Regions from separate parts of the Paenibacillus sp. FSL H7-0756 genome, predicted to be linked through region 1. Evidence: riboswitches for the same ligand, from Rfam matches in the RefSeq annotation. Region 1 holds a riboswitch; each other region holds the start of a gene.
The links. A riboswitch is a leader RNA that binds a small molecule or an ion and turns the genes downstream of it on or off. The one in region 1 is predicted to bind cyclic di-AMP.
Positions count from the first base shown of each region.

Region 2: another riboswitch for cyclic di-AMP. It lies ahead of NST04_RS03440 (3D domain-containing protein); the one in region 1 lies ahead of NST04_RS18795 (APC family permease).
Region 3: another riboswitch for cyclic di-AMP. It lies ahead of NST04_RS03085 (C40 family peptidase); the one in region 1 lies ahead of NST04_RS18795 (APC family permease).

Region 1 covers NZ_JBBOVT010000002.1:461,691-466,198, reverse strand. Annotated here, with positions in the region: gene NST04_RS18795 (APC family permease) at 56-1,873, opposite strand; cyclic di-AMP (ydaO/yuaA leader) riboswitch at 2,002-2,162, opposite strand; gene NST04_RS18790 (disulfide oxidoreductase) at 2,388-2,822, opposite strand; gene NST04_RS18785 (DsbA family protein) at 2,819-3,583, opposite strand; gene NST04_RS18780 (ATP-binding protein) at 3,677-4,508, opposite strand, start outside.
Region 2 covers NZ_JBBOVT010000001.1:777,315-781,822, reverse strand. Annotated here, with positions in the region: gene NST04_RS03450 (HD domain-containing protein) at 1-277, shown strand, start outside; gene NST04_RS03445 (TatD family hydrolase) at 331-1,101, shown strand; cyclic di-AMP (ydaO/yuaA leader) riboswitch at 1,301-1,525, shown strand; gene NST04_RS03440 (3D domain-containing protein) at 1,814-2,974, shown strand; gene rnmV (ribonuclease M5) at 3,136-3,687, shown strand; gene rsmA (16S rRNA (adenine(1518)-N(6)/adenine(1519)-N(6))-dimethyltransferase RsmA) at 3,684-4,508, shown strand, end outside.
Region 3 covers NZ_JBBOVT010000001.1:705,206-709,713, reverse strand. Annotated here, with positions in the region: gene NST04_RS03095 (GNAT family N-acetyltransferase) at 1-412, opposite strand, end outside; gene NST04_RS03090 (C40 family peptidase) at 694-1,185, opposite strand; cyclic di-AMP (ydaO/yuaA leader) riboswitch at 1,190-1,332, opposite strand; gene NST04_RS03085 (C40 family peptidase) at 1,720-2,148, opposite strand; cyclic di-AMP (ydaO/yuaA leader) riboswitch at 2,206-2,344, opposite strand; gene NST04_RS03080 (hypothetical protein) at 2,557-3,390, opposite strand; gene NST04_RS03075 (M1 family aminopeptidase) at 3,400-4,508, opposite strand, start outside.

The DNA.
Region 1 (4,508 bases):
AAAACGGCCGCCTCCGCAATAAGCAGAAACAGCCGTCTTCCTATAATCCTCTATATTATTTATGCAAATGGAAAGGAACCGTGGCGATGACAATGTCCTTCTGATTCATTAAATAAGAGCGGATGAACAAGCTGGTCTGATTATGCAGCACTGCCTGCCACCAATGCTTGGTCACGAATTGCGGAATCAGGACAGTAATATGATCCGTTGAAGAGGTCTTCCACTCTACTGTATCGATGAACTTCACCAGCGGGCGGATAATACTGCGGTAACGGGAGCGCAGGACGATCAGGCGAACTCCGGGGTTCCACTCCTCCCACTTTTGCTCCATCTTGTGAATCTCTTCTTCATCGAAGCCTACATATACAGCGACCACATTATCGGTCAAAGACTTCGCATAGCTGATCGAATGCAGTACAGCGCGGGTCACACCGGCGACAGGAACGACTACGGTGCTTCCTTTGATACAAGGCTTATCTGTTGCCGGACAGATTCGCAGCTGATCGGCAATATTCATATAATGGCGGTGAATCCGGTGGAACACGATAATGACGACCGGCAGGAAGATGAAAGCCATCCACACGCTGGAGAATTTGGTGATGATGAAGATCATGGTGATCGTTAATGTAGTTAGCATCCCGACCGTATTCACGGCGAACTTGCTCTGCCAGCCTTGCGGCTTCGTTCTGTACCATTGGACCATCATGCCAAGCTGCGATAGCGTGAACGGAATGAATACCCCTACTGCATATAATGGAATAAGTCCTTCTGTATTCCCGTGAAACGCCGCTACCAGCACTGCCGACATGACGCCGAGGAAAATAATACCGTTGGAGAAGCCGAGCCGGTCGCCGCGCACCATGAAGGCATGGGGCAGATATTTGTCTTTGGCGAACATGAACGCCAGCAGCGGGAAGGCTGAGTATGCCGTATTGGCTGCCAGGAACAGGATAACCGCCGTAATCCCCTGAATGAAGAAGTACAGCCCGCCCCGGCCGAAGGTAGACTCGGTAATCTGTGAGACCACGGTAGCCTTCTCATCAGGCATGATGCCGTACCAGTAAGCGAGCAGCGTAATGCCTGTGAACATCACCCCGAGAATGAGGCCCATGAGCATCAGCGTTTTGGCTGCATTTTTCTCCGCCGGCGCTTTGAAGTTTGGAATGGCATTGGAGACAGCCTCAACCCCGGTCAGAGCCGAACAGCCGGAGCTGAATGCCTTCAGCAGCAGAAACATACTCACGTTCGACACCGCCGAGCCAATCTCAGGAACCTGGGCATGAGCCCCGCCGGTTACATATTTGAAAATCCCTGTGATAATCAGCACGAAGATGGAGACGACGAACAGATAGACCGGGATAGCGATGAACGAAGCCGATTCGGTCACCCCGCGCAGGTTAACAATCGTTAAGAGCAAGATAACAGATACCGCTATGAGGACACTATGATTATGCAGATTTGGAAAAGCTGAAGTGATCGCATCCGTCCCCGCCGAGGCGCTTACCGCCACCGTCAGAATGTAATCCACCAGCAGAGAGCCGCCGGCCAATAAGCCGGTATGCACCCCCAGATTGCTTTTGGCGACAATGTACGCGCCCCCGCCCTGGGGATAAGCGAAGATCGTCTGCCGGTAGGATAAAATCAAAATAGCCAGCAGGCCCAATACGGCTAATGCAATTGGCAATGAGTACCAGATGGCGGTGAACCCGGCGGCCACCAGTACGATTAGAATTTGTTCTGTTCCGTAGGCTACAGACGAGAGCGCATCAGAAGACAGGACAGCCAGTGCTTTCACCTTGGATAACTTTTCATGATCGAGTTCGTTCGACTTCATCGGACGCCCGATCAATAGTCGTTTTACCTTGCTTACCATTGTAGTAACAGTTCCTCTCTTGGTTAAGTTGAAACGGGTTTCCCTGCGCTGTTTTCATAAGTGGATTTCATTAATGCAGGCACCAAAATAAGCATACGGAAATGATCCGCATGCCTTAGAGTGCATGGTCATTATCCCACTGCTGGCTTACGAGGTTAGCTGGCGGATTCGGACTGTGGTAGCCCTACGGTTACAGGCCCTGGCGGCCCGCTCCGATTCACCCCTTTTGGCCTTGGCCAAAGTGTGGTTCCCCCGTTTTTCCATCCGGAAAATTCAGCGCATATTCAACTTCTCACAAGGACTAATATTAAGCTACAACGCATCTTCCGTAAAGCGTGGAAACAAATGAAAAAAGAATGAAAAGCACTCAAAACAACCAAATTCATCATCCGGTATGTCTTGATCTTTCATTCTCTTTCATTATCCCTTTAACACGTGATTTTACAGGGTTTTTGTATAATATTTTTTGCTAAAATTAAGGGCATTCTCTTCTCTTCCTTCTGCCGTCAGCTACTTACTCTGCAGGCTCCTCTTTGCGTCCTGTCCAGAGCAGAATGGAGATTAAGGCAAAGGCTATAAGTGCAAGCAGAGGGACCGTTACAAATCCGAACCAATTCAGATAATCCTTGTTGCACGGTACGCCAATGGTGCAGGGAAGCACCTTGCTGAGCGCCGGAATTTTCTGCTCTGCATAGTGATAAATAGAGATGCAGCCGCCGATCAGACTAAGAGGAAGCACATAAGGAATGATCCGCTTGTCCGCCCGGTAGGTGGCGATCCCCAGCAGGAACAGCTGCGGGTACATGAAGATCCGCTGGAACCAGCACAGCTTGCACGGCTCGTAATGCAGGACCTCACTGAGATACAGGCTGCCCGCTACAGCTACCACACAGACGAACCAGGCCAAGTAGAGACAATTACGCCGGCAGAAGGCAGAGAAGGCGGTCATTGGGCGGCCCCTGCTCCCGCTGCTGCTGTTGCTGCCTGAATCTGGGCGTCAATCGCCTCCATATTGAAGGGCTCGTTCACCTTGATGCCGTTCACGTACAAGGATGGCGTATTCGTTACGCCCGTATCGGAGCCAAGCTGAATATCCCGGTCCAGTTCCTTCGCATAGGTGCGGTCATCAATATCCTTGCGCAGCAGGTCATAATCCACCGGCAGCTCCAGCTGCTTGGCGAGACTCACCATGAAGTCGGGCGTAGCCCACTCCTTGTCTTCATTCCCCTGGTTGGCATAGATCGCATCGAAGTATTTCCAGAACGCTTCCTGGTTCTGATGATACACCGATAGCGCTGCCAGGGAGGCCGTTCTGGAATCCTTGCCGATGAAGGCCAGATTCACGAAATAGAAGGCTGCTTTATTCTGATCTACATAACCTTGAACGATCTGCGGTTTGATCACACCGGTGAACTGGGCGCAAGCCGGACATTTGAAATCACCGAATTCCACAATTTTGACCGGAGCATCCTCCTTGCCGAGCCGCATCATTTCACTGTAATTGAAGGCAACCGGCTTACTGTCTGTGCCTGCAGGCGAAGAGTCCTTCGAAGCAAGCATGAATAAGCCTACAAAAATAATAACGACGATGGCCACCGTACTCACGATCAGAATTCTCGTTTTCTGCTTCTGCTGTTCCTGCTCTGCCCTGCGCTTCTCCTGCTTACTCATCTGGGGAGCCATGACATTGTTCTTTTTTGTTTTGCTCAAAGAGAGTTCCTTTCCGTCCTCAGGACTGTCGTGATAAAAGAATAGTTACTTTCAAATTATATAATGTTAACTCTCTTGTTGGCAATCGCTGTCTTATACGGCTTCATTCTCCTCTGCTGACTCCCCGCCTCCTGTATCCTTGCCGAAAAATACCTCCGGGGAATGCTCCTGTGACTGCAGCTTAATTCTGAAGAAGAACTGTGTGCCGCCCCCTTCTGCCGGTTCTGCCCAGATCTCTCCTTGCATCAGGTCTACGAGCTTCTTGCAGATCGCAAGGCCCAGACCCGTCCCGGGGTATTTGCGGGTATGCGACCCGTCCACCTGTGAGAAGGACTGGAAGAGCAGCTGCAGCTTATCCGGTGAGATGCCAATGCCCGTGTCGCGCACCATGAATTGCAGCGCCTGAGCAGCCTCCCTGACGCCATAGGACTCCACCTTAACCGTTACCGTGCCGGATGGCGTGAATTTCACCGCATTGCCGATCAGGTTGATCAGAATCTGACGGACACGCGCAGCATCTCCGGTGAACTTGTCGGGCAGCCCCTCTTCGATCTCAAGCTTCAGGGTTAGTGGTTTGTCTTGTGTGCTCACCGTGAACAGGTCCATACAGCCCTGGAGAAGCGCCTTCAGCCCGAAAGTATCCTTGTTCAGCGTGAGGCCATCCGCTTCCAGCCGGGAGATATCGAGAATATCGCTCATCACATTCAGCAGAGCATGGCTGCTTGTACTCTGAAGCCGCAGGAGCTCCAGATGCTCAGGGTTGCTGATCTCCTCAGCCAGCAGCTGGTTGACGCCGATAATGCCGTTCAGCGGCGTGCGGATCTCATGGCTCATGGTGGCGAGGAACTCGCTTTTCATCGTCACAGCACTCTCCGCAGCATCCCTCGCCTCCAGCAGCTCATACTGATACTTCATCAGGGCGGTC
Region 2 (4,508 bases), on a different contig from region 1:
CGCCGGTGCGGGACTCCGGCCCGATTATGACCTGGAAATTGATTATCCCACCGATCTTCCCTATGATGTATTCCGTCCGGGAGACGGCTTTGACAGCAAGCAGATCCTGCTTCTGGACAAGCATGAGCGGCTGAGGGAAATCTCCGAGGTCTCGGATATTGTACGCTCCATCAGCGGTATTCACCGCGGCAGACACCATCTGTATTTTCCGCAGGACAGGCTGCAGAAAGCCCTTCCACAGCTGCCGCCATCCATCGCAGAGATTTTTGCCAAATAACCAATCAAGCTTGGAATTATAGATACAATAACAGGCCGAAAGGATGTAATGTAATGCAGTTATTCGACACCCATACCCATCTCGATGCTCCACAATTCGACGAAGACCGCGAAGAGGTCATTGCCAGGGCACTGGAAGCCGGCGTCAGCAAGATGATCAACATTGGCTTTAACCGGGACACGATACCGACCACCATGCAGCTTGCCGAGAAATATGATTATATTTATGCAGCTGTTGGCTGGCATCCCCAGGATGCCATCACGATGAAGGACGGAGACCTGGAATGGATCGCTTCCTTATGCGCTCATCCCAAGGTGGTTGCCATCGGTGAGATCGGGCTGGATTACTACTGGGACACCTCTCCTAAGGATGTACAGCATGAAGTATTCCGCAAGCAGATCGGGCTGGCCCGTGAGCTGAAGATGCCGATCTGTATTCATAACCGCGATGCTCATGAAGATGTGATCCGCATCCTCCGCGAGGAGAAGGCGGGCGAGGTTGGCGGTGTAATGCACTCCTTCTCCGGCAGCTGGGAAAGTGCCAAGATGTGTCTTGATTTGGGCTTCCATCTTTCTTTTGGAGGACCGGTTACGTTCAAGAATGCACGGGTGCCTAAAGAGGTGCTTGCCCAGACTCCGCTGGACCGGCTGTTGATCGAAACCGACTCCCCTTATCTGACTCCGCACCCCTTCCGGGGCAAGCGAAATGAGACCGCTCATGTGAGGCTGGTAGCGGAGGCGGCCGCGGCAATAAAAGGGATTGAATTACAGGAATTGGCGGAAATTACGTATGCGAACGCACTGGAACGATTTGGTATACTCTGAAAACGGGAGTAAATGCGGTGAAAAATGAAGTATAGCGGATATATTAAACTTTTATAACGGAAAAACGGTCGATTATTACAATATTTTAATCATTTTTTTACGTAAACGTGGTTGAATCGTCCTTTACAACATGTATCAAAACAGGATATCATCTTTTCAGTGCAGTGAGCTGTTGTAACTGTGACAGTCACTAATTTCATGGATCGTCTCGCTGAGTCTCCGGATATGGAGAATGGGGGAACCAATAATGCTCTGCCGCATGAACGTAGTACAAATGCAGAATTGCCGCAGGCATTGTTTGATTTCTTTACGTGGTCTTGGGGTGAATTTGAGGGCAACCGCCGTGAGCGGGTGACCTGAGATAGGGCGTCTCTCTTATGTCCGAACCCGACAGCTAACCCCGTAAGCGCAAGTAAGAGAGGAAACCTCGTGCATAAGCATTCCGACGTATTCGATACCGGGAAGCCACGAAAGAGTCCTCTATGAACTCTTTTTTAGGCTTCTTTTGTTTTGAATAATGAGAATGCTCCCGGCATACTGTTATATAACAGATCTCCGGAGTAACTATGCCGAGCAGGCGATCCATGAGCAGGAAACGCTGAAGCAAGTGCGGGCGTATCCTGTTGCAAACTCAAACCTAGTTTCGTCAGAAGTGATACAGTCTACCTTGATATAACTTGGACGACGGGGCTATGTAAGGAGGATGGAAAGAGTGGGCGTATTCCAACCAGAGGTATCCCATGATTCGCAATCATCCAGCAGGTCTTTCGCATTACGGTTGAAGCAAGTAAATCCCCGCGTAGTTTTACTTGCCGGTGTGGCATCGATTGTTATCGCACTGTTAATACTGCTGTACGTACACGGTCAGAGCAAGAAAGAAATTACTCTAGTAATAGACGGACAGGTACAGACACTGGAGACGCGGGAAACGCTGTTCAGTGATGTGCTGGCTAAGGAACAGATTTCGCTGCAGGCGCATGATGAATTATCTATTGGCCTTAGTGATGAAATAAAAGACGGCGACCGTATCGTGATTAACACTGCGCAAAAGTTCGCTCTTACCGTAGACGGAAAGACCGAGACGTTATTTACGACCGAGGATACCATTGGTCAGGCCATCGGCAAGCTGGGCTACAGCCTCGAAGGCTTAGACAAGATTTACCCTTCGCTAGAAACCGCAGTATCTGCAGACATGGAAATCAAAATTGTCCGGATTAACAAGCATGTGGTTCAACGGACAACTAATTTGCCTTTCCGGGTCATTAAGACAGCAGACCCCTCATTGACTAAGGGAACCGTAAGAGTAGCGCAGGCAGGTAAGCCTGGCGTAATGATCCAGCACATCGAGAAGATCTATCAAGATGGCGAGCTGGCATCCATGCGCATGATCGGCAAGGAAGTACAGACGGTTACCAAGGACAAAGTCATTGCCATTGGAACCAAGCCGCTTCCTAAGCCCGTTGTAGTTACTGCCAAAGTCTCCAAACCTGTAACAACCTCCAAGTCATCTAAAGCCAGCGCAAAGGCCAGCAATGTTACCAGTAAGGCTGGTGTGGATTTTGAGTACAAAAGAATGATCAAAAACGTATCCATGACTGCGTATTCGTCGCAGGAACCGGGTATTGGAACACGTACTGCCTCCGGCACACGCGTAACGGAAGGCCGCACTATAGCTGTAGATCCTAGTGTTATACCAATTGGCTGGTGGGTGTACATTGAAGGATTAGGGTTTCGCCGAGCAGAGGATACCGGCGGTGCCATCAAAGGCAACAAGGTGGATGTCTATTACGATTCACTGAGTCATGCCCGTAATTTCGGCCGCAAGTCGCGCACACTTTATGTGATCGGACCTGTGAAGCCGGAGCTGAACTAAACGTAATGCCTTTTGCAAATTAGCGGTTAATACGATATAGTGAGGGAAGCACTTACGGAATTTTTGAGAGCTGCCGCTCATCACTTATACATTCTTTAGCCAAAAAGAAGGGGAGCGAATCCTCTTCTTTTTGCGTTCTGGAGTAAGGAGTAAAAATATTTATGATTAAAGAGCTAATTGTAGTTGAAGGGAAAAGCGATACCGTTGCCGTTAAGCGGGCGGTAGAGGCCGATACGATTGAAACCGGGGGTTCGGCAGTGGATAGCAGGGTCATTGCCAAGATCAGGCTGGCCATGGAGCGCCGGGGTGTAATCATTCTTACCGACCCGGATCATGCCGGAGAGCGAATCCGCAAAATTGTTGCGGCCAAGGTGCCGGGCTGCAAGCATGCCTTCATCCCGGAGAAGGATGCCACCCGCAAAGGCGATATCGGAATAGAGAATGCTTCGCCTGAAGCTATCCGCCATGCGCTGGAGCACGTACATACCTCCTTCGAGGGGGCACCGGCTATCATCGGGCTGGATGAGCTTATGACCGCAGGTCTAATGGTGCATCCCCGGGCGGCTGAGCGCAGAATGCAGCTTGGCAATCTGCTCGGTATCGGTTATTGCAATGGCAAGCAGCTGTACAAACGTCTGGCGATGTTCGGCATTACCCGCGAAGAATTCGCGCAAGCCCTCGCCCAAATTGATCAGGGAGGCATCACTTCATGAGCGGTATCGAGAATATCTCGTCCCCAACAAGAACCAAAGCGATAATTCAGCGTTACGGCTTCTCCTTTAAAAAAAGCCTGGGCCAGAACTTTCTGATTGATCAGAATATTCTGGATAAAATCGTGGATGCCGCCGGTCTGGACAGCACAGCCGGTGCGCTTGAGATTGGGCCGGGGATCGGAGCACTGACGGAACGGCTGGCGATGACGGCCGGGGCTGTCACAGCGGTAGAGATTGACCGCAGGCTGATTCCGATTCTTAGAGATGTCCTGTCGCCATACTCCCATGTGAAGATCCGTAATGACGATGTACTGAAGGTGAATCTGCAGGAGCTGTTCGCTGAGGATTTCGCGGGCAGGGAGCGGGTTAGTGTCGTAGCTAACCTGCCGTATTATGTGACTACACCCATCCTCATGAAGCTGCTGGAGGAGAAGCTGCCGCTGGATAATATCGTAGTCATGATCCAAAAGGAGGTTGCTGAGCGTATGGCGGCCTCTCCAGGCGGCAAGGAGTACGGCAGCCTGAGTATTGCCGTCCAGTATTACAGCGAGCCTGAGCTGGTCTGTATGGTGCCGCGTACGGTGTTCATCCCGCAGCCGAACGTGGAATCGGCTGTGATCCGGCTGAAGGTCAGAGAACGTCCTCCGGTGGAGGTAGCGGACGAGAAGCATTTCTTTGGTGTGGTTCAAGCCTCATTCACCCAACGGCGCAAGACAATTGCCAATAATCTTAAGGCCCGCTTCTTCCCGGAAGAAGGGCGTGAGCGCCTGGAGGCGCTGCTCTCCGAAGCCGGAATTGAACCGTCGCGGCGCGGTGAGACG
Region 3 (4,508 bases), on a different contig from region 1:
TGAACCCGCATTTCTGGTAAGCGCGGATGGCGCGCTGGTTCCAGGTCAGCACCTCCAGGTCGATCTCACGCTCCGGGTAACGCGCCCGTGCTGCCTGAACAATAGCTTTCATGAACAGATGCCCCATGCCGTGACCGCACAGCTCGGGCCGCATTCCAACACCAAGCCGGACTACCCCCTCCATCGGAAAGAGCTGGGCGAAGCCGCACAGATCCCCCTGTCCGTTCACTACAGATACATATTGCTCACTTCGCAGCTGCGGGTCTCCGAACTCCACGCCCAGCGCCTGCATCTGCTCCCAGGACATCCAGCCGTAAATATTATACGGAGGCTTGTAGCTCCACTCACAGATCTCAGCGGCATGCTGCGGCTCCATAGGCACCACATAAAAGGTTAGCGGGGAGCTTATCATTAGGCGAGGCCTCCTTCCAGACGAAACGGTACCATCCTTTAAAGAGGCGGCAAAGCCGTTTCTGCTTGTTCTTAATATTAATTATATACAAAAACGGCTAGTTTCGACGCAAATTCCTTGCGGAAATGCAGAAACTTGACAAACGCCAATAATTATTTTCCGAAAGTTCAGAATCGGTGTTTTACAAATATAGAGGCGGGTAAGTAATTTTATAGACAAAAAAAAGCCCTTCTCCAAGATTTCGGCAAAAATCTCGGAAAAGAGCGTTTGGTTACAAAGGATTATTGTACATCATCATTGTCTTGGGAATCCGAAGCTACATTCTTGTAAGCATCTGTACTCATGATTCGTTTGGCGCCAACGTAACGGTTGACGTAATAGCTGTCACTCAGCGAACTGATGGTTACACCACGTGAGGAAGAGGCATGGGCGAATTCGCCGTCACCGACATAAACACCGACATGAGACACGCCTTTACCATTGGTATTAAAGAATACAAGATCGCCCGGTCTCATCTCGTCACGGGACACGGCAGTGCCCATCTGATACTGGGAGCCGGATTGATGGGGCAGGTTAATGCCGATCTTATCAAAAACATACATTGTAAATCCGGAGCAATCAAACCCGTTAGTTGATGTACCGCCGGACACGTATTTGGTTCCGATGGCTTTGTCAATCACTTTATCCATTTTGGAATCCGCGAAAGCGCTTCCTGCTCCGATGGTGAAGATAATGGACAAGCTTAGTACTGCGGCTGCTAGCTTCTTCTTCAAAAGTAAATACCCCTTCCAATGCCTACGAGGTTAGCTTAAGGGTTCGGTTGAAGGTCCCCTATGACCCCTCTTAGAATAGGAGGTCAATTCACCCAAAGTGGTTCCCCCGTTTCCCTAATTCATTAAGGAACTCGGCACGACTGTTGATTAGGATTAGCGGTTCATTCAATACATGACAAAACCTTTGTTAAAAGCGATTCAATAATTACAAAAATGTTACTAAAAGCTCACTGCGATAATTGTAACAAAGACTAATGCGCTTGGCAATCACTTATAACATATTAATGCATCTTTTTTGCTGTTTTTTAGAGTTATAGCCCTTTCAAAAGACTCATATCTATGCGCAGGGATTATTTTATATGATTTTTTCTTTGTTTTTGCAAGAAAATGCTGTTTCAAGGCTGTGGATTCGGGTAAAAGGTAGAATAAGGAAAAGGAAAAACCCGGAAATGATTACGGCAATAATCATCCCGGGCTCGTATAAGTTACATTTAGTTGTTAGAGGCGGAAATATTCGGGGTATGCTTCAAGGGTTCAATCGTAAGCGACAGCTTGGTAGGCTGTTGTGCTCATTACTCGTTTGGCGCCAACGTAACGGTTGGCCCAGTAGGACTGGCTCATCGAACTGATGGTTACACCACGTGAACTTGAGGACTGTGCGAACTTCCCGTTTCCAACATAAATACCGACATGGGACACTCCATTACCCAGGGTATTGAAGAACACGAGATCACCGGAACGCAGATTGCTCTTGGATACACTTGTTCCAACTTTGTACTGTGCTTTGGAGGTACGGGGCAAGGTAAGTCCGACATTTTTAAATACATACTTGGTAAATCCGGAACAGTCGAAGCCGCTGGTGGTTGTGCCCCCGGTTTTATACGATGTTCCAATGGTTTTTGAAATCACAGTATCCATTTTGGAATCTGCGAAGGCACTGCCTGCTCCGAGTGTGAATACCATCACAAGACCTAGTGCTGCTGCGGTGCATTTTTTCTTGAAATTCTGACTAATCAAAAGATGTACTCCTTCCAGGGCCTGCGAGGTTAGCTTAAGGATTCGGTAGAAGGTTCCCCTATGACCCCTCTAAAGCGAGATCAATTCACCCAAAATATGGTTCCCCCACTTCCCGGTGCAGGGAATTCGGCGTTTTGTGCACCAGAACAGTGACTTATCGGCATTGATTAAATTGCAATAGTTACGGAAGATTTTGCTTTAAATATTACAAGTTTGTTACTACTAGTACAGCCATCATTGTATCAGAGGATTTAGCCTTTTGCAAATGCTTTTGTCCTCCGGTTCAAGCAAAAAAGAGTCCTGCTCCCTGATAAGGGGCTGTGACTCTCTTTAGTATGCCGCTTCAGCAGCTTATTATTGCGGAAATGATTTACTGGACCAGAGGTGATACTGGGCAGCGATTCCCCACATATTGAACAGCGTGGAGGGCAGCGGAGCTGCCTGGCGGAGCATAAGTGCCGGCAATCCGGGATAGAACAGAGCAGAGGCGCTGCAGAGCAGAATTACGGCCAGGCTTCCCGCCCCCAGAATGACGGAAATACCGATCGAAGGCATCAGCACCTTCAGGCAGATTAGCAGCGAGGAGAACATGCCGGTACCTGCGGTATAGCCGAACTGCATATAGAGCAGAAGCTTGCGGACAAGGAAGAGATAGAGCAGCCAGCCCATTACATAAGGCACCAGCCTGAGCAGGAGCTGTACATCGAGAACGCCGCTGAGCAGATGACGGTACATACGCGGAAGCAGCCAATAGAGCGGCAGGAGGGTTAGCGCCCATTCAGCGAGGCTGAACATCAGCACCGGCAGCCCATATTTTCTCATTCCGGGAAAAAAGAACAGTCCCCGCGCTCCGTCGCGCTCCTGGTGAAGCTCGTGCAGCAGCCCTGCACGGATAAAGGGAGTCACCAGCAGCCTTAGCACTGTCAGCGCCAGCAGCATCCATAGCCAGTGCTGGACGGCAGGGTCGGTGTGCAGCGCGGTCTTCCCTTCGATATAATACAGCAGCCTGCCTATTCCGCTGCCGCCGGCATTTGCATCCGGGTAGCGGAGCAGGACAGGGACAACCGCGCTTTTAATGAATTTGTACAGGAAATATCCCCAGAACAGCCGGTAGATAAATAGCAGAATCAGTATATAGAACTGCTCTTTCATGCTGATCCAACCGCGGGCAATTGAACTTTTCACCATTCCTTCACCTCACCAGACAAGAGTTCCGAGCAGGGTTTCAAGCAGAGCAGATGCGCTAAGCGTCCAGCGGGAGAGTGTACGCGGCTCGAGCTCCGCCATTCTGAAATTATTTAGATGCCTGCTCTCCAGCAGAATGGAATGCCCCGGATCGATCTCTGCGGAGACCAGCGGCGCTTTATATGCTAACTCAAAGGAGGTTGCCTTACCCTCGCCATTCCAGTATTGCTGCACAGTGTACCCGTCTGCGAAGGTGAATTTAACGGGAACATCGGGGTACAGGCTGCCCTTATTGCTTACATCGACCACAGCGCTATAGCGGCTGCCCCCGCCATCGCTGTTGTCCGGTTTGACCGTGAGCCTGATATCATCAACTGCGAAGTCGGGTGCACCCCCGCTATAGACATACCGTTCAAAATAAGTCTGCCAGGATTGCTTGGTCACTTTCTCCACAACCTTCTGGAAGTCGGCGGTGGACGGATGCTGGAAGCGGTATTTGCGGGCATAAGCGGCGAGGATGGCATCCATATTCTTGGTCCCCGCGATCCGTTCGATATCCTTCAGCACCAGCTTGCCGCGAATGTACACATTGCGTGTGTAGGCATCATCACCAGTATATTTCCAGGTCTCCAGCTTAAGGGGCTGTGAGGAGGACACCAGGCTGGACTGCAGCGGGAGGCTAGAGACAACACCATATTCCTGTTCCATCAGCCGGTCTTCGGCATAAGAGGTAAAGCTCTCATCAAGCCAGGCTTCTTCGAATTCATTACTGGCCACCAGACCGTAGAAATACTGGTGCCCGATCTCGTGGATGATTGTGCGCTCCAGGGAAGTGCCTGGTGAAGTATCCGTGGCGCCGAAGGCGGTAATCAGGGTCGGATACTCCATTCCTCCGGCTCCGTTGCCGGACTCCGGCGGGACAACAATCGACAAGGTTGAGTAGGGATAAGGGCCGTACCACTTGCTGAATGCCGTCAGTGCAGCCTCAGCCGCCTGGAAGTAACGTTCCTGTAGATGCTTGTGCAGCGGGTCCAAATAGAGCTTAATCTTCACCCCGGGCACCTGCGGGGCGGAGAAAGCCTTCTCCGCAACCACGAAATCAGGCGATGCCGCCCAGGCGA